One region of the Variovorax sp. V213 genome, then DNA from elsewhere that is predicted to be linked to it. Evidence: riboswitches for the same ligand, from Rfam matches in the RefSeq annotation. Region 1 holds a riboswitch; the other holds the start of a gene.
What was found. Region 1 has a riboswitch for S-adenosylhomocysteine ahead of ahcY (adenosylhomocysteinase). Riboswitches for the same ligand answer to the same signal wherever they lie in the genome.
Positions count from the first base shown of each region.

Region 1 (14,972 bases):
GCGCGTGTCGTTCAAGGCGTGGCCACGGGTGTCGCGAGCGGCGCGCTGAGCGCGGCCGTGGTCGAGGCCGCGCCGGCCTCGCGCAAGCGGTTGGGCGCGCTGATCACGAGCGTATCGCCGCTGGCGGGACTCGCCGCGGGCGCGCTCTTGACGGGTATGGCGATACGGTTCACCGGGTATCCGGTGTCGCTGGTGTTCGGTGTGCTGGCCGGGGTGTTCGCGCTGGGCGCGGCCGTGGTGATGTGGATGCCGGAGACCGTCACGCGGCGTGCAGGTGCGCTGGCTTCGCTGGTGCCGCGCGTTTCGATCCCGCCGCAGGCCAGGGCCGAGTTCGTGCGCGGGCTGCCGGTGTTCATCGTGGTGTGGGCGATGGGCGGGCTGTATCTCTCGCTGGCGCCGTCGCTCATGCTGCATGTGTTCGCCATCGACAGCGGCGTGGTCAACGGCCTTACGGTGGCGGTGCTCTCCGGTGTCGGCGCTGTTGCGCCCACCCTGCTTGGGCGCTTCGCGGCGCCACGGCCGGCCATCATCGGCATGGCCAGCATCACGGTCGGGGTGGGGCTGCTGCTGGCGTCGCTGCACACGCGATCACTGGCGTTGTTCTTCGTGGGCACGGCGGTGGTGGGCATGGGCTTCGGCGGCGCGTTCTCTGCGCTGGTGCAAACGCTGGCCCCGCTTGCCAGATCGCACGAACGCGGCGAGCTGTTCGCGGCCATCTTCGTGGTGAGCTACCTCGCGTTCAGCCTGCCTGCGATGCTGGCCGGCTTCCTGGTGGCACCGCTGGGGCTGCTGGCTACCGCAGAGGGTTATGCAGCGGTGCTGCTGTTGATCGCAGCCTTCGGCACCTGGAGCCAGTGGGCGGCGCTGCGGCGTCCCACGCGCAGCCTGCCGGTCAGCGAGTAGCGCGGGCCGAGAGAATGGCGCGCGCCGCTTCGGCGAACCCCGCGCCGCGCTCGCCCTCGGTCACGTAGCGCGGCAGGTACTCCAGCTGCGGCACGAAGCGCGCCACGTTCGCCACGCCGATGCTGTGGGCGAAGGTGCGGAACATCAGCTGGTCGTTGGTGGAGTCGCCCACGTAGGCCCAGCGGTCGATCTCGTCGTCGAGCGTGCGGCCCCAGAGTTCGCGCACGATCCAGCGCGCGCCCTCGAGCTTGTCGTTGTCGCCGTACCAGCCGTTGATGTGGATGCTGCTGACCGTGGCGTGCATGCCTTCGCCGCGCATCAGGGCCACGACGTGTGCGATGGTCTCTTCGCTCAGCTGCACGAACTCGCTGTGGTCGATGGCGATGTCGGTTTCTCGGCCCGGCGAGTCGGTGGCGCGCCGGGCGCCCGGAATCTCGCGCTCGATGCGCGCCAGCACTTGCTGCATCCGATCGAAATTGGCGGCGCGCGTTGCCGCGTCCTGCTGGTGGCGCTTCTGCAGCTTGCCGCCCGGCACAGGCAGCAGGGCGACGGCACCGTTCTCCGCCACGATGGAGTCGACGGGCCATGCGGAAACGAAGGGCACGCTCCAGCCTACGGGCCGACCGGTGATCGCCACGACGTGAAGCCCGGCCGCCTTGAGATCGCCCAGTGCCTTCAGCGCGTCGGGCGTGATGGCGCCTTCGGTGGTGAGCGTGTCGTCGATGTCGGTGAACACGCCGATCAGGTTGCTGCGTGCGGCCTTCGACCACTGCGACAACGCCAGCAGATGGTGGGGCGAGGAGGGCAGGGAACTCGACTGGCGCATGCCTGGCTCAGCCTGCACTTTGCAGCGCCAGCCCCGCATGCTCCCGCAGTGGATGGAAGTGGATCTTCGGGAACCGCTCCTGCGCCAGCCGCACGTCGTAAGGCGAGGTGCACAGGAAGGCCAGCGTGTCCGCCGCATCCTTCGCCATGCGCTGCGGATAGGCGTTGACGAACTCGCGCAGCTCGGCCGGCGAATCGGCCGTGATCCATCGCGCGCCGGTGTATTGGCAGCCTTCGAGCCGCACGTCGGCGTCGTACTCGGCCTTCAGGCGGTGCTGCACCACTTCGAACTGCAGCTGGCCGACCGCGCCCAGCAGCATGGGGCCGCCGACCTCGGGGCGGAACACCTGGATCGCACCCTCTTCGCCGAGCTGGGCCAGGCCCTGCTGCAGCTGCTTGGTGCGCAGCGGGTTCTTCAGGATCACGGTCATGAACAGCTCGGGCGCGAAGAAGGGCAGGCCGGTGAACTGCAGGCTCGCGCCGTCGGTGATGGTGTCGCCGAGCTGCACGCCGCCGTGCGTGGTGAAGCCCACGATGTCGCCCGCATAGGCCTCTTCGACCGCTTCGCGGCGCTGGCTCATGAACGTGACCACACTGGTGGGCCGCAGTTCCTTCGAGGTGCGCTGCACCTTGAGCTTCATGCCCGGCGTGTACTTGCCCGAGGCCATGCGCACGAACGCGATTCGGTCGCGGTGGTTGGCGTCCATGTTGGCCTGCACCTTGAACACCACGCCCGCGAAGTCCCTGTCCTCGGGCTGGATCTCCTTCACCACGGGCTGTCGGTTGACCATCGTGGTACTGGTGCGCGACTGCGGCGAGGGCGCCAGGTCGACCAGCGCATCGAGCACCTCCATCACGCCGAAATTGTTGACACCGGAGCCGAAGAACACGGGCGTCTGCTTGCCGGCCAGGAAGGCCTCGCGGTCCCAGGTGGGCGAGGCGCCGGTGGCCAGCTCCATGCTGTCCATGGCGGATTCGAAATCGGCGCCGAAGCGCTTGGTGAGCGTGTCGCGCTCGGAGAGCGGAATGGTCTCGAAGTCGTGCGGCAGCCGCTCGCTGCCCGACTCGAACACGGTCATCGCCTGCGTGCGCAGGTTCATGATGCCGCGGAACGACTTGCCCTGGCCCACGGGCCACGTCATGGGCACGCAGGGCATGCCAAGCTCGCGTTCCACCTCGTCGAGGATGTCGAGCGGCTCTCGCACCTCGCGGTCCATCTTGTTGACGAAGGTGATGATGGGGGTATCGCGCTGGCGGCAAACCTCGATCAGCCGGCGCGTCTGCGATTCCACGCCGTTGGCCGCGTCGATCACCATCAGCGCCGAGTCCACGGCGGTGAGCACGCGGTAGGTGTCTTCCGAAAAGTCCTTGTGGCCGGGCGTGTCGAGCAGGTTGATGACGTGGTCGCGGTACAGCATCTGCATGACCGACGAGGCCACCGAGATGCCGCGCTGCTTCTCGATTTCCATCCAGTCGGACGTGGCATGGCGCGAGGCCTTGCGCGCCTTCACCGAGCCGGCGATCTGGATCGCGCCCGAGAAAAGCAGCAGCTTCTCGGTCAGCGTGGTCTTGCCGGCGTCAGGGTGGGAAATGATCGCGAAGGTGCGGCGGCGGCGGGTTTCGGCAAGAAAAGACAAGGTGGGCAATCTGCAGGGGAATGCCCGATTTTAGAAGGGCGGTCCAGGGCCGCCCGTCCGCACCGTCGAAAACGCCTTACTTGCGCTGCAGCATCTTGGTCACTTCGTCCACATTGGCCTGGATGCGCTGGCGCACCAGTTCGAAGGCATCGGCCTGCGACTTGGCGGCAAGGGTGGCGAGTTCCTTGATGTCGTCGACGGCGCGCTGGAACGACTGGCGGCCGAGCTCGTCGAGCTTGGCGAGGTTGGCCTTGGGGTCCTTGCCGGGCATTTCCTTGGCGGCCGTCTGCCATTCGGCGATGGCGTTCTTGATCATCTCGGTCTGCCGCTGCACCACGGTCTGCAGGCCCTGGTAGGACTTTTCGTTGGCCTGCATCAGCGCCTGGAGGTCCTTCTGGCCGCTCTCGAGCAGCTTGCCTGCGCCGCCGGTCAGGTTGAGTTCCTGCAGGCGATCGGTCATGGCCTTGAGATTCTTCATCGGATTGAGCATGTCGGCGGCACCAGGGGCCTCCGCCTTGGTGCTGCTGTCAGTGGTCTTTTTCGCGGCGGCTTTCTTGGCAGTGGCCATGGTGCGGTATCTCCTGTGTCGGGTGGACGGGGGAATGACGAGGACCGGCCGGATGGCAAAGTCCCTCGCCACGATACGCCGCACCGGCTCGGCCGCGGTGCCCGCGGCGACAAATTCGCCTGCGGGATTTCCCTTGGGCTACATCGGCGGCGCAAAGCCGTTGCGCCCGGCAGTGACGCGCAGCGCCGTGGGCGTGCCGTTCTTTTCCTGTGCATTGACCAGCACCTTGGCGCCGGGTACCAGCAGGGACTCGGTGCCGGGGCGGAAAGTCACGACCGGCACATCGGGCGGCACGACCACGGTCTTCTCCCCGCCCTTGTAGGTCAGCCGAAGCTGCTGCCCGCCCCGTACCGATTTCGGCGCCGCGGCCAGGTCGGCCACGGTGGCGTTGGTCATGGTGCTCTGTGGCAGCAGGTCCCATGGGCGGTGGCCTTCGCCAGTGCCGCGCGCGGCCTCCGGGAACACCACCACCTCGAGCGCCTTCTGCGTGCCGTCGGCCTGCGGCATGGCGGCGGTTCCGATGAAGCTGCCCTGCTTGATGTCGGACAGCTTGATGGGATAGACCTCCGATACCGTCATGTCGGCCGGCCGCGCAAGGCTGACGACCTCGCCGCCGCGGTCTTGCACCACGAGGGTCTTTGCGTCGACGCGGACGATGGTGCCGCGGATGCGCACCGGATCGGAGGCCGCCTGCGCGGAGGCAAGGACCGGCGCGCCGGCGCCAAGAAGGATGGCCGAGGCCAGCAGGACGGGGGAGATTCTGGAGCGCATGGGTGAACTTCCGTGGTTGGGAGCAAATCAATGTACGCGCCGGAGCCGAAACGCGCTTTCCGGGATGTGGGATATCCCGGCGATTGGCTCGCCGTGCCTCCCCGTCTACAATCCGCGGTTCCGAGGAGCGTTGCAGCGCCGCCAGGCGTGAGGCTCGGACCACATCGCAACCACGCTCACCCGCTGTTCTCGCGGTGAGTCTTTTCCCCGAACGCAGTGGCACCTTTCAAACTAGCTTTGTTGGAGTTCTCATGAGCGCTGTTCTCAAGCCCACCCCCGTTTCCACCGCCGACCAGGCGATTGCCGACCTGTCGCTGGCCGCCTGGGGCCGCAAGGAAATCCGCATCGCGGAAACCGAGATGCCCGGCCTGATGGCCATCCGCGAAGAGTTCTCGAAGGCGCAGCCGCTCAAGGGCGCGCGCATCACGGGCTCGCTGCACATGACGATCCAGACCGCCGTGCTGATCGAGACGCTGCAAGCGCTCGGCGCCACCGTGCGCTGGGCTTCGTGCAACATCTTCTCGACGCAGGACCACGCCGCCGCCGCCATTGCCGCCGCCGGCACGCCGGTGTTCGCGATCAAGGGCGAGTCGCTGAAGGACTACTGGGACTACACCCACGCCATCTTCGACTTCGGCCCCAAGGGTTCGAAGGGCGAGGGCCCCAACATGATCCTGGACGACGGCGGCGATGCCACGCTGCTGATGCACCTGGGCCAGCGCGCCGAGAAGGACCTGGGCGTGCTCGCCAATCCGACCAGCGAGGAAGAACGCATCCTCTACGCGGCCATCAAGGCCAAGCTGGCGGTCGATTCGACCTGGTACACCCGCAAGTCGGCCGAGATCATCGGCGTGACCGAGGAAACGACCACCGGCGTGCACCGCCTGAACGAGATGAGCGCCAAGGGCACGCTGCTGTTCCGCGCCATCAACGTGAACGACTCGGTCACCAAGAGCAAGTTCGACAACCTGTACGGCTGCCGCGAATCGCTGGTGGACGGCATCAAGCGCGCGACAGACGTGATGATTGCCGGCAAGGTGGCCTGCGTGGCGGGCTACGGCGACGTGGGCAAGGGCTCGGCCCAGGCACTGCGCGCACTGAGCGCCCAGGTGTGGGTGACCGAGATCGACCCCATCAACGCCCTGCAGGCCGCGATGGAAGGCTACAAGGTCGTCACCATGGAGTACGCCGCCGACAAGGCCGACATCTTCGTGACCACCACGGGCAACAAGGACGTGATCCGCCACGAGCACATGGCCGCCATGAAGGACCAGGCGATCGTCTGCAACATCGGCCACTTCGACAACGAGATCGACGTCGCATCGATCGAGAAGTACGAGTGGGAAGAAATCAAGCCGCAGGTCGACCACATCAAGTTCCCCGACGGCAAGAAGATCATCCTGCTGGCCAAGGGCCGCCTCGTGAACCTGGGCTGCGGCACGGGCCACCCGAGCTTCGTGATGTCTTCGTCGTTCGCCAACCAGACCATCGCGCAGATCGAGCTCTTCACCAAGCCCGATGCCTACCAGGCCGGCAAGGTCTACGTGCTGCCCAAGCACCTCGACGAAAAGGTCGCGCGCCTGCACCTGAAGAAGGTCGGCGCCATGCTCACCGAGCTGACCGACGAGCAGGCTGCCTACATCGGCGTCGACAAGGCGGGTCCGTACAAGGCGGACACGTACCGGTACTGATGCGCGCTGATCAATTGCTGGTCGAACGCGGCCTTGCCGCGTCGCGCTCGCAGGCCGTGCGGCTGATTGCCGGCGGCATGCGATGGCGCGATGCGGGCACCGCGGACGCGTGGCGCTCGGTCGTGAAGAACCGCGACGAAGTGCCGGAGTCCGCCGAACTCGAGCTCGACGACGCGGCCGAGGCTCGCTATGTTTCGCGCGGCGGGCTCAAGCTCGAAGGCGCGCTGGCGGCCAGCGGTGTGGATGCAGCGGGCAAGCTGTGCCTGGACGTCGGCCAATCGACCGGCGGCTTCACCGACTGCCTGCTGCAAAGCGGCGCGGCGAAGGTGGTGGGTGTCGACGTGGGTCACGGGCAGCTGCATGCGCGGTTGCGCGAGGATGAGCGCGTGGTGGCCATCGAGGGCGTCAATGCGCGAGCTTTGTCGCCAGACGACCTTCAAGAAGAAGGCGAAGAGCCTTCCGAACTGCGCTTCGACCTCATCGTCGGCGACCTGTCGTTCATCTCGCAGACATTGGTGCTGCCGGCCGTGGTGCCATTCCTGGCCGACGACGGCCACCTGCTGATGCTGGTCAAGCCGCAGTTCGAACTGCAGCCGGGGCAGGTCGGCAAGGGCGGCATCGTTCGCGACGCGTCGATGTATGCGGTGGTCGAAAAGCGCTTGCGCGACGCCTGCGAGACGCTCGGCCTGCGCGTGCTGCAATGGTTCGACAGCCCCATTGCCGGTGGCGACGGCAACCGTGAGTTTTTCATTCACGCCGTGCGCGCTGTTGGCGCGGATGGTTCTTGAGGAGACGCAAGTGCGCCTTCCGTTGAGTTTCGAATTCTTTCCGACCAAGACGCCCGAAGGCGCGGTCAAGCTGCGCGCGGTGCGCCAGCAGCTGTATGCGCGCAAGCCCGAGTTCTGCTCGGTCACCTACGGCGCGGGCGGCTCCACGCACCAGGGCACTTTCGGTGCGGTGCAGGAGATCCTGTCCGAAGGAGTCGATGCCGCGAGCCACTTCTCGTGCATCGGCGCCACGCGGGCCACGGTGCGCGAGCAGCTGGCCGAGCTCAAGGCGATGGGCGTGAAGCGCCTGGTCGCCCTGCGCGGCGACTTGCCGAGCGGCTACGGCATCGGCGGCGAGTTCCTGTATGCGAGCGACCTCGTGGCCTTCATCCGCGAGGAAACCGGGCGCGACTTCCACATCGAGGTGGCCTGCTACCCCGAGGTGCATCCGCAGGCACGTTCGCCCGAGGCCGACCTGCAGGCCTTTGCCACCAAGGTGAAGGCTGGCGCCGATTCGGCGATCACGCAGTATTTCTTCAGCCCCGAGGCGTATTTCCGCTTTGTCGACGAGGCCCGCAAGCTCGGCCTCGACACGCCCATCGTGCCGGGCATCATGCCGATCACCAGCTCGACGCAGCTCATGCGTTTTTCGGATGCCTGCGGCGCCGAGATCCCGCGCTGGATCCGCCTGCGGCTGCAGGGCTTTGGCGACGACACGGCGTCCATCAAGGCGTTCGGCCTCGACGTGGTGACCGACCTCTGCGCGCGCCTCTGCGATGGCGGCGCACCGGCGCTGCACTTCTACACGATGAACCAGTCGACGGCGACGCTGGCTGTATTGGAGCGCCTCGGTTGAAGGGGGGGCGTGCAGGAGCAGGGTGTTCGCTGCGCACGGCGTTTCGCGTCGCGCTGGTGGCTGCAACCTGTGCGCTGGCCGGCTGTGCCATGCCCCCCGCCACCGAGGGCGGGCAGACCGACAAGGACGGCAAACTCCTGCCGCTGCCGCGCCAGCTGGCCGTGCCTCCGGGCGCGCCGCCCCGATCCAACGTGCCTTCGGTTCGCTACGACCTGGCCGTGTCGGGTAGCGGCGAGCTGGGGCCCGACGACGGCGTGCCCGGCGACGGGCCCCGCGAGATTTTCGAGCGCGGCGGGGCCTCCTGGTACGGCATCCAGTTCCACCAGCGCAAGACGGCGAGCGGCGAGCGCTTCGACATGGGGGCCCTGACGGCGGCCCACAAGACCTTGCCGTTCAATACCCGTGTCTGTGTGCGCAGCCTGGTCAACGGCAGCGAGGTGCTGGTGCGTATCACGGACCGTGGGCCCTATGCGCAGGGCCGCATCATCGACCTGAGCCGTGCCGCGGCCGAGCGCATCGGCCTGATCGGGCTCGGCATCAAGCAGGTCGCGCTGACGATCGTCGACCGCGAGGGCATGCGTTGCGGTGGCTCCGTGGTGGAGGCGGCCGATGCCCAAGCGCCGGCGTCTGCCCCCGCAGCGGCACCTGCGCCGCGCAAGGTCAACGTGCCGTCGCGCCGCCGCCGATAACCCTTGCAGGGAAGAAAGCGAAGAGCCCTAGCCGCCCGCGTCGAGCGAAAAGGCGGCGTGCCGGTCTTGGGCCAGCCGCTCCACCAACTGGGGCAGGGCGGCAGCCAGCAGCGGCTTCAGCGTATAGGGCGGGTTGATCAGGAACATGCCGCTGGCCGGCAGTCCGGGGCGCTGGGTTTCGCCCGTCGGCGTGGTGGTCAGCTTGCTCGACTTGACCGTGAGCGTGGCGTGCAGCCAGGGTTTGCCGGCCTTGGTGGCCAGGGTCTTGAGCCGCCGCGGCAGGTCGTGCGCCTCGGGGCGCGGAATGATCGGGTACCAGATGGCGTAGGTGCCGGTTGCAAAGCGCTTGAGCGCCTCGGCCGCGAAGTCGAGCACGCGGCCGTAGTCGCTCTTGATTTCGTAGCTCGGATCCATCAGCACCAGCGCGCGGCGCGAGGGCGGCGGCAGGAACTTGGTGGCGCTGCCGAAACCGTCTTCGCGCAGCACCGCGATCTGGCGGCCCGCCTCGAGCTGCGCAATGTTGGCGTCCAGCGTGCGGGCATCGGTCGGATGCAGTTCGAACAGCTTGAGCTTGTCGTGGTCGCGCAGCAGGTGCTGCACGATGAAAGGCGAACCGGGGTAAATGCGGGCGCCGCCCTTGGGGTTGAAGTCGTGGATCACGCTCAGGTAGCGCGCAATCGCATCGGCCAAGGGGGCATCGGCCTCCGGCGCAGCTTTCTTGGCAGCTGACTTCGCGGCAGGTGCAGGCGCAGCTGCCGCAGGGGCTTTTTTCTCGGACAGCAGGCGCAGCACGCCCTCGGCCGCTTCGCCGCTGGTGCCGGCGTAGTCCCCATCGAGCCGGTACAGGCCGGCGCCGGCGTGGGTGTCGACCACGGTCAGGGCTGCTTCTTTTTCAAGCAGGTGGTCGAGCGTGGCAATCAGCACCGTGTGCTTGAGCACGTCGGCGTGGTTGCCGGCATGGAAGGCGTGGCGGTAACTGAACATAGGGTCGATGGTAACGGCTCGGGCGGTCGGCAGGCTCCAATTTGCCCGGATTGGCCGATTCTTCGTATAATCGCGGGCTTCGCAGCGTTTTTGTAGCCCCGCGGCGAAGACTTTGAACCCACCTAAGAGATTCCCGTCAGAGGAACGCCGACCGTGGAAAAGGGCTCGCCAAACCCTCTTTTCAAGAGAAAACTCATGACCAAAACGTTCAGCGCCAAACCCGCTGACGTGACGCACGAGTGGTTTGTGATTGACGCGACCGACAAGGTCCTCGGACGAGTAGCCAGCGAAGTTGCTCTCCGTTTGCGCGGCAAACACAAGGCCATTTACACGCCTCACGTCGATACCGGTGACTTCATTGTCATCATCAACGCAGCCCAGCTGCGCGTCACCGGCGCCAAGCCGATCGACAAGGTCTACTACCGTCACTCGGGCTACCCGGGCGGTATCACGGCCACGAACTTCCGCGACATGCAAGCCAAGCACCCAGGCCGTGCCCTGGAAAAGGCCGTCAAGGGCATGCTGCCCAAGGGCCCGCTCGGCTACGCGATGATCAAGAAACTCAAGGTGTACGGTGGTGCTGAGCACCCGCATACCGCCCAACAGCCCAAAGTGCTGGAACTGTAAGGAGCCTTGAGAATGATTGGTGAATGGAACAATGGCACCGGCCGTCGCAAATCGAGCGTCGCCCGTGTGTTTCTGAAAAAGGGCTCGGGCAAGATCACGGTCAACGGCAAGGACATTCAAGAGTTCTTCGGCCGCGAAACCTCGATCATGATCGCGAAGCAACCCCTGGTGCTGACCAACAACACCGAAACCTTCGACGTCATGGTCAACGTGGCCGGCGGCGGTGAATCGGGCCAGGCCGGCGCAACGCGCCACGGCATCACCCGTGCGCTGATCGACTACGACGCGAGCCTCAAGCCGGTGCTGAGCCAGGCCGGCTACGTCACGCGCGATGCACGTGAAGTCGAGCGTAAGAAGGTCGGCCTGCACTCTGCACGCCGCCGCAAGCAGTTCAGCAAGCGCTGATACTGTTCGCTACGGACAAGAGCCGCCTTCGGGCGGCTTTTTCATTGCCCAGCTTGCCGGACGTATGTTCGACCCCACTTGCATTGGGTGCTCGCTACGCCGGCCAGCCGAGAATGCGGCATTGCAGTAGCATTGGTTCATTGGCCGCATGTCCGGCCCTCAAGGAGTTACCCCACATGAGCGCTGTTGCCGAAAACGTCCAGACCCAGATGCCCGAACCGATTGTCTTCACCGACAGCGCAGCCGCCAAGGTGGCCGACCTGATCGCGGAAGAAGGCAACCCCGACCTCAAGCTGCGCGTGTTCGTGCAGGGCGGCGGGTGTTCGGGCTTCCAGTACGGATTCACCTTCGACGAAATCACGAACGAAGACGACACCACCATGACCAAGAACGGTGTCTCGCTGCTGATCGACGCCATGAGCTACCAGTACCTGGTCGGCGCCGAGATCGACTACAAGGAAGACCTGCAGGGCGCCCAGTTCGTGATCAAGAACCCGAACGCCACCAGCACCTGCGGCTGCGGATCCAGCTTCTCGGCTTGAGTCCCTCTTCGCGTTCTTTCAAAAGCCGCCTCCGGGCGGCTTTTTGTTGAGAACCAGGGCCTCCGCTCGGCTCACGCGGGATAGACCGCTCCGAGCACGCGAGCCCCGCGCGCTCCCGTGACGCTGGCAAGGCTGCCGGCCTCGCGCCGTACCGTGCTGCGCGCCAGCCAGGCAAACGCCGCGGCCTCGACCTGCTGCGGCGGCAGGCCGTGCTTGGTGGAGGCGGCCACTTCGACGCCCGGCAGCAGCGCACGCAAGCGGGCGAGCAGGTGGTCGTTCAAGGCGCCGCCGCCGCAAACAATCAGCAGCCTGCTATCGTTTCCGTAGCGCAGGGCATCGGCCGCGCAGACACTGGCAGTGAATTCGGCCAGGGTGGCCTGCACATCGGCGGGCGCGGCGGCCGTGGCCGTGCCGAGGCATGCGGAAAGCCATGCGGGGTTGAACAGGTCGCGCCCCGTGCTTTTGGGCGGCAGCTTCGCAAAATAGGGCTCGGCCCTCAGGCGCGCGAGCAACTCGGGCAACACCTGTCCGCTGGCCGCCCATTGGCCGGCGCGGTCGAAGGGCTGGCCGGTATGAAGCTGGCACCAGTGATCCATCAGGGCGTTGCCGGGGCCGCAGTCGAAGCCCAGCACCGCCGGAACTCCCGCTGCGTCGGCCGCGGGCAGCAGGCTCAGGTTGGAAATGCCGCCGATGTTCAGCACCGCAACGGATTCGCCGGCCCGCGCGAAGAGTGCGCGGTGAAAAGCCGGCACCAGCGGGGCGCCCTGGCCGCCTGCCGCCAGGTCGCGGCTGCGGAGGTCCGCGACCACGTCGATGCCGGTCAGCTCGGCCAGCAGCGAGGGATTGTTGACTTGCAACGTGTAGCCGACCCCGTCGAACTCGGTGGGCCGGTGGCGCACCGTCTGGCCGTGGGCGCCGAGAGCGGTCACCTTGCCGGCGGGGGTGCCGCTGTCCGCCAGCAACTGGCCGACCACGCCGGCATAGACCCGGGCCAGGCCGTTGCCGGCCAAGGCGGCACGATGCAGCTCGTTGTCGCCTGGGGTGTTCAGTGCCAGCAGTTCGGCTCGCAGTGCATCAGGGAAAGGTGCCGTGGCGTAGGCCCGCACGGCGATGCGGCCGTCCGAGAAGTCGGCCAGGACGCCGTCGACGCCGTCGAGCGACGTGCCGGACATCAGGCCGATGAACAGTTCGGCGGCAGCCATCGTTGATTGGGCGGGCGAGTGGGCCGCGCGTGGTGCTGCCGCTGCGCGGGAACTCAGTCCGCGCTGGCCTGGATGACCGAGAACGCCGCGGCCAGTTCGGTGCGGGCACTCACGGCGATGCGTTCGAAGGCCGGGCGCATGGCCGCGGTGATCGGAGCGCCGCCCTCCTGGGCGATCGAGGCCGGATCCTGGTATTCGCCGTTCACGCGGAACTCGAAATGCAGGTGGGGGCCCGTGGCCCAGCCGGTGGAGCCGACCGCGCCGATCGTCTGGCCCTGGCTGATGCTTTCGCCGGCCTTGACGTCGACCCGGCTCAGGTGGGCGTAGGCCGTCTGCTGGTTGTTGCGGTGCTTGACGATGACGATGTTGCCGTAGCCGTTCTGCGTGCCGGCGAAGTCGACCGTACCGTCGCCGACGCTGCGCACCGCGGTGCCCGTGGGCGCCGCGAAGTCGATGCCGTTGTGCTGGCGCCAGCTGTTGAGGATCGGGTGCATGCGCATCGCGAAGCCGCTCGACACGCGCGAGAACTCGACCGGCGAGCTCAGGTAGGCCTTGCGCAGGCTGTCGCCGTTCGGGCGGTAATAGCTGCCCTTCTGGCCGGCGGCGGGCTGGAACCATACGGCCTGGTGCACCTTGCCACCGCTCTCGAATTCGGCCGAGAGCACTCGGCCGCTGCGCAGCGCCTGCCCGTCGGCCTCGAAGGTTTCGTAGACCACGGCGAAGCGGTCGCCCTTGCGCAGCGAGCGCACGTCGACGTCGCCGGCGAAGATGTCGGCCAGCTGGCTGGCAACCGCGTCAGGAATGCGCGCGTCGTCGGTGGCGGCGAACAGCGAAGTGCGGATGGTGCCGCTGGCCAGGCGCGAGCCCGGTGTCAGCGTGTCGCGCTCGGTGAGTGCGGTAAAGCCGACCGGTGTGCGTTCGATGACAAAGCGCTTGAAGCCGCCGTCGCCGTCGGGAATCCAGCGGGCGCTCAGCTTCTTGAGCTGGTTTTCCTGCGTGGCTTCGGCCGTGATGGTGCGGCCGGCACGTGCCAACAGCGCATTGCGGGCTTCGCCGCTTCCGCGCACGAACGCGGTGGCGGCAGGGTCGGAGATGCCCAGGCGCTTCAGCAGGGCCTCGGCCGTGTCGCTGGAGCGCGTGATGTCGGTGCGAAACAGTGTGAAACTGAAATTCTCGAGCGATTGGCTCTGTTCGGAGAAAGACAGGGGCGCGGTCGCTTCCAGGACCTGTTGGACCGGGAGGTCGGATGCATCGGGGCCGAGAGAGGCCACCGCCAGGGTTCCGGCGCTCAGCAGGGCCGCCGCAATGACTGCGGTGATCTGCTTGGGATAGGTCCGGAATGTATAGGCCACGCGAGAAGCCAGTAGCTCCTCGGCGGCGAGAATGCCGTTGATCAAACTTTGAATTCCAGCTCAGGTTCTGCAAATCCGCGCTGCAAAGCCCGGGGCGGATGGGGCGGCAGGGCGGTGCGGAAAAAAGCGCCGCTTAGAATCCGGCGCTTGAAAGGTCGGGCTGAGTATAACTTCGGCAACCTGAAAATCAGCCAAAAAGCCTATGAACGCCGAATCTGTTACATCCGCTAGTCTGTCAAATGGTGTAAGACGAGCGCTCGAAATATCCCTCCGGGGCACCGACGAACTGCTGCCCCAGGACGAGTGGGTCCGCAAGCTTCAGCGCTCGGAAGCCACCGGAACGCCGCTGCGCATCAAATTGGGGCTCGATCCGACCGCCCCGGATATCCACATCGGCCATACGGTTGTTCTCAACAAGATGCGGCAGCTGCAGGATCTCGGGCACCGGGTCATCTTCCTGATCGGCGACTTCACGACCACCATCGGCGACCCTTCGGGCCGCAACAGCACCCGCCCGCCGCTGACCCGGGAGCAGATCGAAGCCAACGCCCAGACCTACTACCGGCAGGCCAGCCTGGTGCTGGATGCCGAAAAGACCGAAATCCGATACAACTCGGAGTGGAGCGACCCGCTGGGCGCCCGCGGCATGATCCAGCTTGCCGCCAAGTACACCGTGGCGCGGATGATGGAGCGCGACGACTTCAACAAGCGCTTCAAGGCCGGCCAGTCGATTTCGGTGCACGAATTCCTCTATCCGCTGATGCAGGGCTACGACTCCGTGGCCTTGAAGAGCGACCTCGAACTGGGCGGGACCGACCAGAAGTTCAACCTGCTCGTCGGCCGTCATCTCCAGCAGGAGTACGGCCAGGAGCCGCAGTGCATACTCACTATGCCGCTGCTGGAAGGGCTCGACGGCGTCGAGAAGATGTCCAAGAGCAAGAACAACTACATCGGCATCAGCGAAGACGCCAACACCATGTTCGCCAAGGTGCTGTCGATTTCCGACGAGCTGATGTGGCGCTGGTACACGCTGCTGAGCTTCCAGTCGATGGAGCGGATCGAGGCGCTCAAGGCGGAAATCGCTGCCGGCCGCAATCCCAAGGATGCGAAGGTGGCGCTGGCCAAGGAAATCACCGCGCGCTTCCACAGCGCG
Region 1 covers NZ_AP028664.1:512,189-527,160, forward strand. The annotation lists gene ACAM55_RS02525 (MFS transporter) at 1-903, shown strand, start outside; gene ACAM55_RS02530 (HAD-IIB family hydrolase) at 893-1,729, opposite strand; gene ACAM55_RS02535 (peptide chain release factor 3) at 1,737-3,365, opposite strand; gene phaP (TIGR01841 family phasin) at 3,442-3,933, opposite strand; gene ACAM55_RS02545 (hypothetical protein) at 4,072-4,704, opposite strand; S-adenosyl-L-homocysteine riboswitch at 4,821-4,889, shown strand; gene ahcY (adenosylhomocysteinase) at 4,956-6,395, shown strand; gene ACAM55_RS02555 (TlyA family RNA methyltransferase) at 6,395-7,183, shown strand; gene metF (methylenetetrahydrofolate reductase [NAD(P)H]) at 7,194-8,018, shown strand; gene ACAM55_RS02565 (septal ring lytic transglycosylase RlpA family protein) at 8,108-8,707, shown strand; gene ACAM55_RS02570 (23S rRNA (adenine(2030)-N(6))-methyltransferase RlmJ) at 8,735-9,691, opposite strand; gene rplM (50S ribosomal protein L13) at 9,887-10,318, shown strand; gene rpsI (30S ribosomal protein S9) at 10,331-10,723, shown strand; gene erpA (iron-sulfur cluster insertion protein ErpA) at 10,900-11,265, shown strand; gene ACAM55_RS02590 (anhydro-N-acetylmuramic acid kinase) at 11,337-12,467, opposite strand; gene ACAM55_RS02595 (peptidoglycan DD-metalloendopeptidase family protein) at 12,521-13,864, opposite strand; gene tyrS (tyrosine--tRNA ligase) at 14,022-14,972, shown strand, end outside.

Region 2 (14,972 bases), 810 kb from region 1:
TCTCGCCGGTCTGGCAGGGCTGGCCGGACCTGCTGCGCGGTGCGCTCGTCACGGTGGAAATCACCGCCTGCGCGCTCGCGCTCGGCTGCGTGTTGGGCCTCCTGGTCGGCATCGGCCGGCTCAATCCGAAACGACGCTGGCTGTACGGCGTGTGCACGGCCTACGTGGCGGCGATTCGCGGCACGCCGCTGCTGGTGCAGCTGTTCATCTTGTTCTTCGGTCTGCCGCACTTCGGCATCCTGCTGCCGGCCTTCTTGTGCGGCGTGCTGGGGCTGGGCGTGTACTCGGGCGCGTACGTGTCGGAGATCGTGCGCGGCGCGATCCAGTCGATCGACAAGGGCCAGACCATGGCCGCGCAGTCGCTGGGCATGACGCCCGGCACGGCGATGCGCGAGATCGTGCTGCCGCAGGCGGTGGTCCGCATGATTCCGCCGCTGGGCAACGAGTTCATCGCGCTCATCAAGAACTCGGCGCTGGTGTCGCTCTTGACGATCCACGACGTGATGCACGAGGGGCAGAAGATCATCAGCGTGTCGTACCGTTCGCTGGAGGTCTACCTGGCCATTGCGCTCGTGTACTTCGTGCTCACGGGCACGATGACGCTGGTCCTGCGGCACTTCGAGCAGAAGCTGAGGCAGGGCGGGTTGATGCGATGAGCGGCGCTGTATTTGCATTTCTCCCTCCCCTCCCCCGGAAGGGGAAGAAGCAAGAGGATGCGTCATGAACAACGTGCAGCGTTTCTCGCGCAGCGCGCTGCCGGCCACGCCCTGGAAGAACGGCGGCGGCACCACGCAGGAAATCGTCAGCTGGCCCCAAGGCGCGGGGCTCGAAAGCTTCGGCTGGCGCGCAAGCATCGCGACCATCGCGGCGGCCGGGCCGTTCTCGGTTTTCGCGGGCGTCGACCGCAGCATCATGCTGCTGGAGGGCGACGGCGTGCGGCTCTCCACGCAGGACGGGCGAGTGGACCACCGGCTCGACGTGCCGCATCGGCCGTTCGCGTTCGGCGGCGATGACGCGATCGATTGCACGCTGCTGGGCGGCGCATCGTCGAACGATTTCAACATCATGACGCGGCGCGGCAAATGGCGCGCCGACGTGCGGGTGCTCGCGAATGCATCGGCCGTCGAGCCCGCGCCGCACGGCGTGCTGCTTGTGCTTCGCGGCGCATGGCGCCTGAACGGCGAGGCCTGCGCCGAGGGTGAAGGCGTCTTCTGGACCGACACCGAGCAGGCATGGCAGGCCGTGCCCGAAGGTGAAGGCGCGCGGCTGGCTGCGGTTCGCATCGTCCCGGCGTAAGCTGTGGAAACCGGAAGACGAACCATGACATCCGCACACCCATTTCCATCGGCCGACGGCCTCTGGACCGGCCTGCGCCTGGCGCCCGGTGCCGCGCCCGACGCCGCATTGCCAGCCGACACCGAAGCCGCGATCGCGGTCACGGAGGGCACGATCCGCTGGGTCGGCGCCCGCGAAGCGCTGCCCTCCGAGTTTGCCGCCCTCGCGCCGCACGACGGCGGCGGCGCGCTCGTCACGCCCGGCCTGGTCGATTGCCACACGCATCTGGTCTACGGCGGCCAGCGCGCCAACGAGTTCGCCATGCGCCTCGCTGGCGCCACCTATGAAGAAGTGGCAAAGGCCGGTGGCGGCATCGTCTCGTCGGTGCGCGCCACGCGCGAAGCCGACGAAGACACGCTCTTCGCAGAGGCCGCGCCGCGGCTCGAACAGCTGCTGGCCGATGGCGTCTGTGCCATCGAGATCAAGTCGGGCTACGGCCTTTCGCTCGAGCACGAACGCAAGCAGCTGCGCGTGGCGCGGCGCCTGGGCAAAGCCTATGGCGTCACCGAGCGCACCACCTTCCTCGGCGCCCATGCGCTGCCGCCCGAATACGCGGGCCGCAGCGGCGACTACATCGACCTCGTCTGCAACCAGATGCTGCCCGCGCTCGCGGCGGAAGGGCTGGTCGACGCGGTGGACGTGTTCTGCGAGCGCATCGCCTTTTCGCTCGAGGAAACAGAGCAGGTCTTCAAGGCCGCGAAGGCGCTCGGCCTGCCGGTCAAGCTGCATGCCGAGCAGCTCTCCGACATGGGCGGCGCCGCACTGGCCGCGCGCTATGGCGCGCTGTCGTGCGACCACATCGAGCACCTGTCGGCCGAAGGCATCGAGGCCATGCGCCAGTCGGGCACCGTGGCCGTGCTGCTGCCCGGCGCCTACTACACGCTGCGCGACACGCACCTGCCGCCCATCGAGGCGCTGCGCGCCGCGGGCGTGCCGATGGCCGTGTCGACCGACCACAACCCGGGCACCTCGCCGGCGCTGAGCCTGCTGTTGATGATGAACATGGCGTGCACGCTGTTCCGCCTCACCGTGCCCGAGGCGCTGGCCGGCGTCACGGTGCATGCGGCGCGCGCGCTGGGGCTGTCCTCCACGCACGGCGTGATCGCCGAAGGCATGCCCGCCAACTTCGTGCTCTGGAACGTGCGCGATGCGGCCGAGCTCGCCTACTGGTTCGGCCAGCGGCCCGTGCGCAGCGTCGTGCGCCGAGGCCGCATCGCCGTCGGAGCTGCCGCATGACGCAAACGCTTTTCGCGGCCGACGCATTGCTGCCCGAAGGCTGGGCGAAGAACGTCCTGCTGTCTTGGAACGACGCCGGCCAGCTCACGCAGGTGCAGTCCGCCGCGCCGCCTGCCGCCCGCGTGCAGGTGGCGAACGGCCCCGTGATTCCCGGCATGCCCAACCTGCATTCGCACGCCTTCCAGCGCGCCTTCGCGGGCCTCACCGAACACCGCGCCGAGCAGCAGGACAGCTTCTGGAGCTGGCGCACGCTGATGTACCGCTTTGCCGCGCGCCTGGGCCCGCAGCACATGGAAGCCATCGCCACCTGGCTCTATGCCGAGATGCTCGAGGCAGGCTACACCAGCGTGTGCGAGTTCCAGTACGTGCACCACGACGCCGACGGCCGACCCTATGCCGACGATGCAACCCTGAGCCTCGCGCTGCTGCGCGCTGCGCAGAAGGTGGGCATCGGCTTCACGCTGCTGCCCGTGCTGTACCAGACCAGCGGCTTCGGCGGCCTGCCGCCCAACGAAGGGCAGCGCCGCTTCATCCGCTCGACCGATTCGATGCTGCGCCTGCTGGGCACGCTGAAGCCCGCGTGCGATGCAGCGGGCGCGCGGCTCGGGCTGGCGCCTCACTCGTTGCGCGCCGTGCCACCCGATGCGCTGCGCGAGGCCGTTGCGGGCCTTGAAGCCATCGACCCCGGCGCGCCCATTCACATCCACATTGCCGAGCAGACCAAGGAGGTCGACGACTGCGTCGCCTGGAGCGGCCAGCGGCCGGTCGCCTGGCTGCTCGACCACGCACCGGTCGATGGGCGCTGGTGCCTGGTGCATGCCACGCACATGGACGCGGCCGAATACGCGCGCGGCGCAAAGAGCGGCGCGGTGGCCGGCCTGTGCCCGACCACCGAAGCGAATCTTGGCGACGGCATCTTCGATTTCCCGGCATGGCGCCACCATGGCGGCGCCTGGGGCGTGGGGTCCGACAGCCATGCCACGGTCAACGCGGCGGAAGAGTTGCTGATGCTCGAATACAGCCAGCGCCTGGCTTGGCGGCAGCGCAATGTCGGCGCCGATGCGGCGCAGCCGCACGTGGCCACCGCGCTCACGCTCGGCGCGGTGAGCGGCGGTGCGCAGGCATCGGGCCGGGCCATCGGCGGCCTTGCCGCGGGGCAGCAGGCCGACTTCGTCGTGCTCGATGCCGCGCAGCTTGCGCTGCAGGGCCTCGCCGCGCCCGACATGCTGTCGTCGCACGTCTTTGCCAGCCACCGGACTTCCGCCATCGATGCCGTCTGGGTGTCCGGCCAGCCGCGCGTCGCCGCGGGCCGCCATGCCTTGCACGACGAGGCCGCCGCCGCATTCGTCGCGGCGCGCGGCCAGCTTCTTCTGGAAAATTGATCCCATGAGTTTCACCACCACCGAACCCCCGTTCCGCTTTCGTCAGGGCACGCGGCCCTTGCTGATCTCGATGCCGCATGTCGGCACCCACGTGCCGCCCGCGCTCGCCGCCCGCTTCACCGAAGAGGCGCGCCAGGTGCCCGACACCGACTGGCACCTCGAGCGGCTCTACGACTTCGCCGATGCGCTCGGCGCCTCGGTGCTCGTCGCCACGCATTCGCGCTACGTGATCGACCTGAACCGTCCGCCGGACGGCGCCAGCCTCTACCCGGGCCAGAGCGTCACCGGCCTGTGCCCGGTCGACACCTTCGACGACACGCCCGTCTACGCGTCCAGCGGCGACTTGCCGGACGACGAGGAAATCGCCGCGCGGCGCGACGCGATCTGGCGGCCGTACCACCAGCAGCTGCAGGCCGAGCTTGACCGCCTGAAGGCCACGCACGGCACCATCGCGCTGTGGGACGCGCACTCGATCCGCTCGGTGCTGCCGCGCTTCTTCGAGGGCAAGCTGCCCGACCTCAACCTGGGCACCGGCAACGGCACCAGCTGCGATCCGGCGCTGGCGGCCACGCTGCTCGATATCGCCAAGTCGGCCGAATCGGCCACGGGCTACACCGGCGTGCTCAACGGCCGCTTCACGGGCGGCCACATCACGCGCCGGTACGGCAACCCCGCCGCTGGCGTGCATGCGGTGCAGCTGGAGATGACGCAGTCGAGCTATATGCAGGAGAAGCTGCCCTTCGACTACCTGCCCGAAGTCGCGGCCGGCGTGCAGCCGCACGTGCGGCGCATGATCGAGGCGGTGCTGGAATTCGTGGAACGCCGTTAAAGCACCGACAGCGGCCAAGGGCAGCCTCGCTTCCTACAATCAGGGGCTATGAAGCCCGTCACCTACACCCGCGGCCAGGCCCTGCCCGGCATCCTCGAAAAGCGCATCGCCATCCTCGACGGCGCGATGGGCACGATGATCCAGCGCTTCAAGCTCACCGAGGAACAGTACCGCGGCGAGCGCTTCAAGGACTTCGAGCGTGACGTGAAGGGCAACAACGAGCTGCTCTCGCTCACGCGGCCCGACGTGATCCGCGACATCCACGAGGGCTACCTCGCGGCCGGCGCCGACCTGATCGAGACCAACACCTTCGGCGCGACCACCATCGCGCAGGAGGACTACAAGATGGCGCATCTCGCGCGCGAGATGAACCTCGAATCGGCCAAGCTCGCGCGCGCCGCCTGCGACAAGTTCAGCACGCCGGACAAGCCGCGCTTCGTGGCCGGCGCCCTGGGCCCGACGCCCAAGACCGCGAGCATCAGCCCCGACGTGAATGACCCCGGAGCGCGCAATGTCGACTTCGAGCAGCTGCGCGCGGCCTACTACGAGCAGACCGAGGCGCTGGTCGAAGGCGGCGCCGACGTGATCCTGGTCGAGACCATCTTCGACACGCTCAACGCCAAGGCCGCGCTGTTCGCGGTGGACGAGTACTTCGACAACAGCGGCCAGCGCCTGCCGCTGATCATCAGCGGCACCGTGACCGACGCGTCCGGCCGCATCCTGAGCGGCCAGACGGTGACCGCGTTCTGGCACAGCGTGCGCCACGCGCAGCCGCTGGCCGTGGGGCTCAACTGCGCGCTGGGCGCGGCGCTGATGCGCCCCTACATCCAGGAACTGGCAAAGGTGGCAGGCGACACTTTCATCAGTTGCTACCCGAACGCCGGCCTGCCCAACCCGATGAGCGAAACCGGCTTCGACGAGACGCCCGACGTCACCTCGCGGCTGCTGCACGAGTTCGCGGCCGAAGGGCTGGTGAACATCGTCGGCGGTTGCTGCGGCACCACGCCGGACCACATCGCGGCGATCGGCAAGGCCGTGGCGCCGGTTGCAGGCCGCCTGCTGAACAACAACGCCGGCTTCTATCGCGAAGCCGCGTAACTGGGCTCGCCCCCAGTCTTCGCGCACTTCGTGTCGCTTCGCCAAACCCCCTACCGGGGGCAACACCAGCGGCCCGGCAAAGCCGGTTCCGCGGTGTTTCACGAAGGGGACAGCGGCGCTGTTGCGTTCGTGGCTGATTGACGGCATCTGTGCCGCCGCCTAGGCTGGCTGCGCAAAGGAAGCCCATCATGAACAACAAACTCCTCATGCGCTGGATCGGCATCGGCGCCATTGCATTGGCCTTGCCGCTGGCGGCCGCGGCGCAGCAGGCCTTCACGCGCGGCGCGGTCAACCTGCGGGCCGGCCCTTCGGGCGACTATCCGCTGGTGGCGCGGCTAGGGCCGGGCCAGCCGCTTGATGTGATCGGCTGCACCGGCGGCTACAGCTGGTGCGACGTGGTGCTGCCCGACGGCGGGCGCGGCTGGGTCTGGGCGAGGAGCCTCGACTACGCCTACCAGGAGCGGCGCGTACCGCTGGCGACTTATGGGGCGGTGATCGGCGTGCCGATCGTGACCTTCGTGATCGGCAGCTACTGGGCCGATTACTACCGCGACCGGCCCTGGTATGGCGAACGGCGCTGGTGGGGCAGCCGGCCGCCGCCTCCGCCGGTGCCCGGATGGCGCCCGCTGCCGCCCGTGCGCCCTGACTGGCAACCCAAGCCGTGGCCCGGCCCCGGTTTCAAACCCCAGCCAGGGCCCGGCGTCCGGCCGCAACCCGGGCCCGGCTATCGCGCGCCCCATCCGGGACCAGGCTACCGCCCGCCGGCGGACCCGGGCTTCAAGGCGCCTCGGCCCCAGCCGGCCTTCCGGCCCGGGCCACTGCCCGGCCAACCGCAAATGCACCAGGGCGGCGGACGGCCCGAGGGTGGCGGAGGCGGGCGCAAGCAGCGCGGCGATGAAGGCGGCGGCAAGGGTGGCGGCCACGGTGGCGGCGGAGGCAAGGGCGGCGGCCACGGCCATCGCGACTAGGGCGCAAGGCCCGCCGCAGCCTGGCGGTCGCGCGCAATCAGCGCCACGAAGCGCTGCGCCCCCAGGCCCAGCGGCCGCTCGCGCGACCACACCACGTCGACCCACAGGTCGAGCCCGTTGCTGAGGTTCTCGAACGGAATCTCGACCAGCGCGCCGGCGGCCACATGGGGCTTGGCAAAGTTGCGCGGCAGCCAGCCCCAGCCGAGGCCGGCGGTGATCAGGCTCAGCGCGGCCAGCGCGTTGTCGGTGCGCCAGACATGGCGCGCGAACACGAAGCGCGGGTCGCTGGTGGCCAGGTCGCGCCCCGCCACGACGATCTGCCGGGTGTTCGTGAGGTGTTCTTCCCGCAGGCGCTCGCCGGCGGCCGCCATCAGGACGGGATGGTTGGGGGCCATCACCGCCACCATGGTGTCGCTGCCGACTTCCTGAAAGCCTTCCCGCCCGTCGAGGCTCGGGCGCTCGAACACCAGCGCCAGCTGCGCGCGGCCACTGTGCAGCAGCGCCAGCGCATCGGCCTGGGGGGCGGCCAGCACCTCGACCTGAAGCAGCGGATATTCCTCGGCCAGCGCGGCCAGCGGTCCGCTCCAGGGCGCGGCCAGCAGTTCGGGCGCAATCGCCAGCGTGAGCCGGTTTTCCAGCCCCTGGGTGAGTGCGAGCGCCTGCACCTGCAACTGCTTCAGCTGGGCCGCCAGGAGCCGCGCCTGCGGCTCCAGCGATCGGGCGGCGGCGGTCGGTTGCGGTTCGCGGCCGCTGCGGTCGAACAGGGGCAGTGCCAGTTCGGCCTCGAGGTTGGCAATGGCCATGCTCACGGCCGAAGGCACCTTGTGCAGCGCGCGCGCCGCAGCCGAAAAGGAGCCGTGGTCGATCACGGACAAAAAGACTTCGACGTTGTCGCTGGAGAAGGCCATTGCCGCACCAATCTATCAATAAAACTGAAATAAGTTAACTTTTTATATCAGTTAACAACAAATAAAGTCCAGCCATCGTCTTCATTCGCCAGAGGAAAGAGCCATGCAGGGGTTTCAGCGTCGCGTCGTCTACATCACCCTTTACGAAGGGATCGCCATCGTGGCCGCCAGTGCCGGCCTGGCGCTGATGACGGACGCCGGGCTCGGCCATTCCGGCGTGCTGGCGGTGGCCGCCTCGGTCATCGCGGTGATCTGGAACCTGGTGTTCAATGCCCTGTTCGAGCGCTGGGAGTCGCGCCAGGCGGTGCGCGGGCGCAGCGTGCGCCGTCGCGTGGCGCATGCCATCGGCTTCGAGGGCGGGCTGATTGCGTTCCTGGTGCCGATGTTCGCCTGGGGCCTGGGCGTGTCGCTTTGGCAGGCGCTGGTGATGGACCTGGGGCTGGTGGTGTTCTTCCTCGTCTACACCTTCGTCTTCAACTGGGCTTTCGACCGGGTGTTCGGGCTGCCGGCTTCGGCCGCGCCCCTCGGGCCTGCGTCCGTGGCCGGGCAGGGGGCCTGAACATCCCCAACGGCCGCGGCCCTTGCCGCAGCCGGTAAAATTGCGCTCCCTTCCAAGGAGCGTTGCAGCGGCGGCCCACATCAACAGGCCCGCCGTCAGGCTTGGAAGGCGCCCTGTGGCCGGGGCGCAAGCCGCAAACGACGCTCACCTGACGTTTTTTCCTGCACAGGTGAGCCCCCATGAGCGATGTTCCCACGCCTTCCGTTCCCCCGATGAAGCTGTCCGGCCTCGAGCCGGTGGCCATCGATGCCGGATCGCTGTTCGTCAACATCGGCGAGCGCACCAACGTCACCGGCTCCAAGGCCTTCGCCCGCATGATCCTGAACGGCCAGTTCGAAGACGCCCTGGCCGTCGCGCGCCAGCAGGTCGAGAACGGCGCGCAGGTGATCGACATCAACATGGACGAGGCCATGCTCGACAGCAAGGCCGCGATGATCCGCTTCCTGAACCTGATTGCCAGCGAGCCCGACATCGCGCGCGTGCCGGTGATGGTCGACAGCTCCAAGTGGGAGGTCATCGAGGCGGGCCTGCGCTGCATCCAGGGCAAGGGCATCGTCAACTCCATCTCCATGAAGGAGGGGGTCGACAAGTTCAAGCACGAGGCCAAGCTGGTGAGGCGCTATGGCGCCGCCGCGGTGGTCATGGCCTTCGACGAAAAGGGCCAGGCCGACACCTACGAGCGCAAGATCGAGATCTGCGAGCGGGCCTACCGCATCCTGGTGGACGAGGTGGGTTTCCCGCCCGAGGACATCATCTTCGACCCCAACATCTTCGCGATTGCCACCGGCATCGAGGAGCACGACAACTACGCGGTCGACTTCATCAACGCGGTGCGCTGGATCAAGGAGAACCTGCCGGGCGCCAAGGTGTCGGGCGGCGTGAGCAACGTGAGCTTCAGCTTCCGCGGCAACGACCCGGTGCGCGAAGCCATCCATACCGTGTTTCTGTACCACGCGATCAAGGCGGGCATGGACATGGGCATCGTCAACGCCGGCATGGTGGGCGTGTACGACGACCTCGAGCCGACCCTGCGCGAGCGCGTGGAAGACGTGGTGCTGAACCGCCGCCCCGACGCCGGCGAACGCCTCGTCGAAGTGGCCGAGACCGCCAAGAGCGGCGCCAAGGACGACAGCAAGAAGCTCGAATGGCGCGGCACGCCGGAACATCCGGTGCACGTGAACCAGCGCCTCTCGCACGCCATGGTGCACGGCATCACGGACTTCATCGTGGAGGACACCGAGGAGGCCTACCAGCAGATCCTCGCCAAGGGCGGCCGTCCGCTGCACGTGATCGAAGGGCCGCTGATGGACGGCATGAACATCGTGGGCGACTTGTTCGGCCAGGGCAAGATGTTCCTGCCGCAGGTGGTCAAGTCGGCGCGCGTGATGAAGTCGGCCGTGGCCCACCTCATTCCCTACATCGAGGAGGAAAAGCGCCAGGACGAGGCCGCGGGCCGCGACGTGCGCACCAAGGGCAAGATCATCATCGCCACCGTGAAGGGCGACGTGCACGACATCGGCAAGAACATCGTCACCGTGGTGCTCCAGTGCAACAACTTCGAGGTGGTGAACATGGGCGTGATGGTGCCGTGCCACGAGATCCTCGCCCGGGCGAAGGTCGAGGGCGCGGACATCGTGGGCCTGTCGGGCCTCATCACGCCCAGCCTGGAAGAAATGCAGTACGTGGCCGGCGAGATGCAGAAGGACGATCACTTCCGCATCAAGAAGATTCCGCTCCTGATCGGCGGCGCCACCACCAGCCGCGTACACACCGCCGTGAAGATCGCGCCGCACTACGAAGGCCCGGTGGTCTACGTGCCCGATGCTTCCCGCAGCGTGAGCGTGGCGCAGTCGCTGCTGTCCGAGCAGGCCACCGCGTACATCGACGAGATCAACGCCGACTACGAGAAGGTGCGCACGCAGCACGCCAACAAGAAGCAGGTGCCGATGTGGCCGCTGGCCAAGGCGCGCGCCAACAAGACGCCGATCGACTGGTCCGGCTACACGCCGCCCGCGCCCAAGTTCATCGGCCGCCGCGTGTTCAAGAACTTCGACCTGACCGAGCTCGCCAAGTACATCGACTGGGGCCCGTTCTTCCAGACCTGGGACCTGGCGGGCCCGTTCCCGGCCATCCTGAAGGACGAGATCGTCGGCACCGAGGCCGTGCGCGTGTATGCCGACGGCCAGCGCATGCTCAAGCGCCTGATCGAAGGCCGCTGGCTCAGCGCCAGCGGCATCGTCGGCTTCTGGCCCGCCAACACGGTGAACGACGACGACATCGAGCTCTACACCGACGAGACGCGCAGCGAGGTTGCCATGACCTGGTACGGCATGCGCCAGCAGACCGAGAAGCAGGTGATCGACGGCGTGATGCGGCCCAGCCGCTGCCTGGCCGACTTCGTCGCACCGAAGGACAGCGGGCTGAAAGACTATGTGGGCGTGTTCGCGGTCACGGCGGGCCTGGGTGTCGAGAAAAAAGAGAAGTATTTCATCGACGATCTCGACGACTACTCCGCCATCATGCTGAAGGCCCTGGCCGACCGGCTGGCCGAGGCCTTTGCCGAATCGCTGCACCATCGCGCGCGCACCGACCTCTGGGGCTATGCGCCCTACGAGGGTTTGAGCAACGAGGACATGATCGCCGAGAAATACCGCGGCATTCGACCCGCGCCCGGCTACCCCGCCTGCCCCGACCACAGCGTGAAGCGGCCGATGTTCGACCTTCTGGGTTGCGCGGACATTGGCATGACGCTGACGGAAAGCCTCGCTATGATGCCCGCCGCCAGCGTGAGCGGCTTCTACCTGAGCCACCCCGAGTCGACGTACTTCAACGTCGGCAAGATCGGGCACGATCAATTGCAGGACCAGGCGGCACGGCGCCGGACGAGCGAATCCGACCTCGAGCGCCTGCTGGCGCCGAACCTTTGAACCTGCCGGCCGGCATGGCCGACCGGCGCCGGGAGTTGTTATTCAGAAGTTGATGTTTGCCGCCGCGCACTACGCGGCACTGGCGGTCTTTGTCATTGCCTGCTGGGGTTTCGGACGCGCGCTGCTGGCGCGCCTTTCGCCGCCGCCACGCCGGGACGCCTGGCTCGAATCGGCGATGGCCGCGACCCTGGGCGTCGGCCTCTTCATCTGCGCCTTCCAGGTGCTGGCGATCTTCGGCGCGTTCAAGGTCGGCGCGACGGTGACGCTGATCGCCGCCGGCTTGGTGGCCGCCGCCCTCCAGCTGCGGCCCGGGTGGCGCGACGTTCGCACGGTTCGCGCTGCGGCTGTGGCCTCCGCCGCGCCATGGACCCGCGCCGACAAGATCGCGGCCATCGCGCTGGGCCTGGTGGCGCTGCCCGCGCTGGTCGCGCCGCTCGCGCCGCCCGCCGCCTTCGACGAGCTGATGTACCACCTGCCCTATGCGCGGCAGGTGGCGCAGCAGGGCTCCCTGGGCATCCACGAGTGGCTGCGCTACCCCTGGTTTCCGTACAACTACAACCTGCTGTATGCCGCCGCGCTGCAGGTGGGCGACGACGTGCTGCCGCATTTTCTCAATGCGCTGGCGGGTGTGCTTTCGGCGGTCATGGTCCTGCGCCTCGGCATCCAGCACACGAACCGGCTCACGGCCTTGATCGGCACGGCCATCTGGGTCGGCATCGGCGACTATTCGAATGCGCTGATCGACATGGGCGTGGCGCTCTTCGTGCTCGGCGCCTGCGTGGCGCTGTGGTGGTGGCGCGAATCGCAGCCGGTGCAGGGCGGCATGCGCTGGCTCGGCCTGGCGGCGTTCTGCCTCGGCGTGGCCGCGGGTTCGAAGTACCAGGCACTCACCTTCCTGCCCCTGGTGGCCCTGTTCGTCGTCTGGCACGAGCGCCGGCCCAAGGCGTGGGCGCTGGCGCTCATTTGCTTCCTGGTTCCGTGCGTGTACTGGTACGCCCGCAACGCCATCATGACCGGCGATCCGTTCAACCCCATCGGCGCGCGCGTGTTCGGTTTCACGGAGTGGATTCCGGCCGACTACGTGCAGCAGGTGGCCGACGTGCGCGACCATGCGGCGCGGCCCAATGCGCTCATCTGGGCCGTGTTCCTGGCACCGTTCAGCATGCTGTGGAAGCGTTCGGCCGCCGTGCGCGCGGCGGGCTGGTTCTGCTTTTATTCCGTGGCCGTGTGGATCGTGACCTCGCGCTATCCGCGCTATCTCATGGCCTCGTTTCCACTGCTCGCGCTGATGGCGGCCATCGGCTGGCAGGTGCTGTTCGGCTGGATTGCCAAGGGCGTGCGCCGCGCGTTCGGCGGCAAGGGGGCGACGGCGACCGCCGAGGATGTGCCGGCCGCCGCCTCCACCGGGCGTCTGGGCCTTGCCGGCGACTGGATCGTCGTGCTGCTCGTGGCCGCGCTGGCCGCCGTGTCGTTGCGGCAGACGGCGGTCAAGGTGGCGATGATCTCGCCCACGCCCGAAACCCGCGAAGCCTTCCTGCGCCAGCACGTGCCCGGCTATGCCGCCATGGACTACCTGCGCCAGCATGCCGACGGGCGCGTCTACCAGATTGCGCTGAACGAGGCGATCTACTACGGCCCCAATCCGATCTGGGGCGATACGCTCGGCCCGTGGCGCTACCGCGATTTCCTGCTGCTGCCTCCGGGCGACATGGCGGTCAAGCTCGCCCGGCTGGGTTTCACGGCCATCGTCATGCCCACGTCGATGGTGCCCACGCTCGCTACCCGGCCCGGCTTCGACCAGCATTTCGCCCTGCTGTACGAGAAAGACGGCGGCCGGGCCTATCGCATTATTTCGACCGCACCATGACCGACGACAACCAATCCGCCGCAGCCCGCGCACCGATACGCATCGCAGCGGTGATCCCCTGCTACAACGAGGCGCTGTCGATCGCGCAGGTGGTCGCGCAATTCCGCGCGGCGCTGCCGGAGGCCGAGATCCACGTCTTCGACAACAACTCCACCGACGACACCGCCGCCATCGCGCGCGCGAGCGGCGCTTTCGTGACGCACGTGGCGGCACCCGGCAAGGGCAACGTCGTGCGGCGCATGTTCGCCGACGTCGAGGCCGACGTGTACGTCACGGTCGACGGTGACGCCACATACGACGTGGCCAGCGCACCGCGGCTGGTGGAAACGCTGGTGCAGGGCAACCTCGATATGGTGGTGGGCTGCCGTGTCGACGACGGGCGGAACGCGCTCACCTACCGCGCCGGCCACCGCTTCGGCAACCGGATGCTCACCGGCGCCGTGGCGCAGCTTTTCGGCGGCGGCCTGACAGACATGCTGTCGGGATACCGCGTGTTCTCGCGCCGCTATGCCAAGTCGTTTCCGGCCCTTTCGCACGGCTTCGAGATCGAGACCGAGCTCACGGTGCACGCACTCGAGCTGCGCATGCCCCATGCCGAGCTCGACACCGCCTACAGCACGCGGCCTGAGGGTTCGCACAGCAAGCTCTCGACCTACCGCGACGGCTGGCGCATCCTCCGGACCATCTGCAAGCTGTTCATCAGCGAGCGGCCGCTGCAGTTTTTCACGATCCTTGCGGCGCTGCTCGCAGTGGGTGCGATCGCGCTGGCCATTCCGCTGCTGATCACCTACCTGCACACCGGCCTGGTGCCCCGGCTCCCCACGGCGGTGCTGTCGACCGGCGCCATGCTGGCCGCCATGCTGTCGATGGTCTGCGGCGTCGTGATGCACGCCATCCGGCTCGGCCGCCGCGAGGCCAAGCGGCTGCGCTACCTCGCGATTCCCGGCGTCGGGCAGTTCCGCCGCACGCCATGAAGGCGGGCCGCGAGTTCCTGGCGTTCGCCATCGTCGGCGCGGCGGGATTCGTGGTCGACGTGGCCGTGCTATATCTCGCGGCGCCCTTGCTGGGCTGGTACGGCGCGCGGGTGCTGTCGTTTCTTGCGGCGGCCACGGCCACCTGGGCGCTGAACCGGCGCTACACATTCAGCGGCCGGCGTTCCGATGCTTCGGTGCTGCGCGAGTACCTCGGCTACCTCGTGACCATGCTGGGGGGCGCGGTCGTGAACTATGGCGCCTACGTGCTCGTGCTGCACTGGGCTTCGGGTCCCTGGGCACCCGCGGCCGGCGTGGCGCTGGGCAGCTGCGCGGGACTGGTCGTGAACTTCCTGTCGGCGCGCTACCTGGTGTTCAAGGCGCGATAGATGCCGGCGGAGATCGGCGCCGACGCTGCATGGGCGCTGCTGACCCTCACCCTGGCCCTCTCCCGGAGGGAGAGGGGACAAGGCGGGCGCTGCTCAGTGTGCGCCTGACACCACCACCGGGATTTCCGTCGCCGGCGGCGTGTTGCGGCTGCGGCCGCAGCGCACGATGCCGTCGATCATCACCATGCCCACGCCCGGAATGTCGCCGAGCTGCACGCTTTCGAGCAGGCCCGGCGCCGGCGAATGCTGCGCGCGGTCCATGAAGACGAAGTCGGCGTCGCGGCCCACCTCGATCAGCCCGCAGTTGAGCTTGCGGATCTTCGCCGTGTTGCCGGTGGCAAAGCAGAACACCAGCTCCGCCGGAATGTTGGCGATGGACGACAGCATGGCCACCATGCGCAGGATGCCCAGCGGCTGCACGCCCGAGCCGGCCGGGCCGTCGGTGCCCAGAATCACGCGGTGCGGGCACTTGAGTTCGAGCGCGGCCTTGGCCGCGGCTATGG
Region 2 covers NZ_AP028664.1:5,002,560-5,017,531, reverse strand. The annotation lists gene ACAM55_RS23650 (amino acid ABC transporter permease) at 1-656, shown strand, start outside; gene ACAM55_RS23645 (HutD family protein) at 721-1,296, shown strand; gene hutI (imidazolonepropionase) at 1,321-2,571, shown strand; gene ACAM55_RS23635 (formimidoylglutamate deiminase) at 2,568-3,953, shown strand; gene hutG (N-formylglutamate deformylase) at 3,958-4,782, shown strand; gene ACAM55_RS23625 (homocysteine S-methyltransferase family protein) at 4,831-5,880, shown strand; gene ACAM55_RS23620 (SH3 domain-containing protein) at 6,069-6,848, shown strand; gene ACAM55_RS23615 (LysR family transcriptional regulator) at 6,845-7,756, opposite strand; gene ACAM55_RS23610 (PACE efflux transporter) at 7,860-8,315, shown strand; S-adenosyl-L-homocysteine riboswitch at 8,364-8,468, shown strand; gene metH (methionine synthase) at 8,528-11,242, shown strand; gene ACAM55_RS23600 (ArnT family glycosyltransferase) at 11,295-13,109, shown strand; gene ACAM55_RS23595 (glycosyltransferase family 2 protein) at 13,106-14,083, shown strand; gene ACAM55_RS23590 (GtrA family protein) at 14,080-14,469, shown strand; gene ACAM55_RS23585 (amidohydrolase family protein) at 14,563-14,972, opposite strand, start outside.
Region 2: another riboswitch for S-adenosylhomocysteine. It lies ahead of metH (methionine synthase); the one in region 1 lies ahead of ahcY (adenosylhomocysteinase).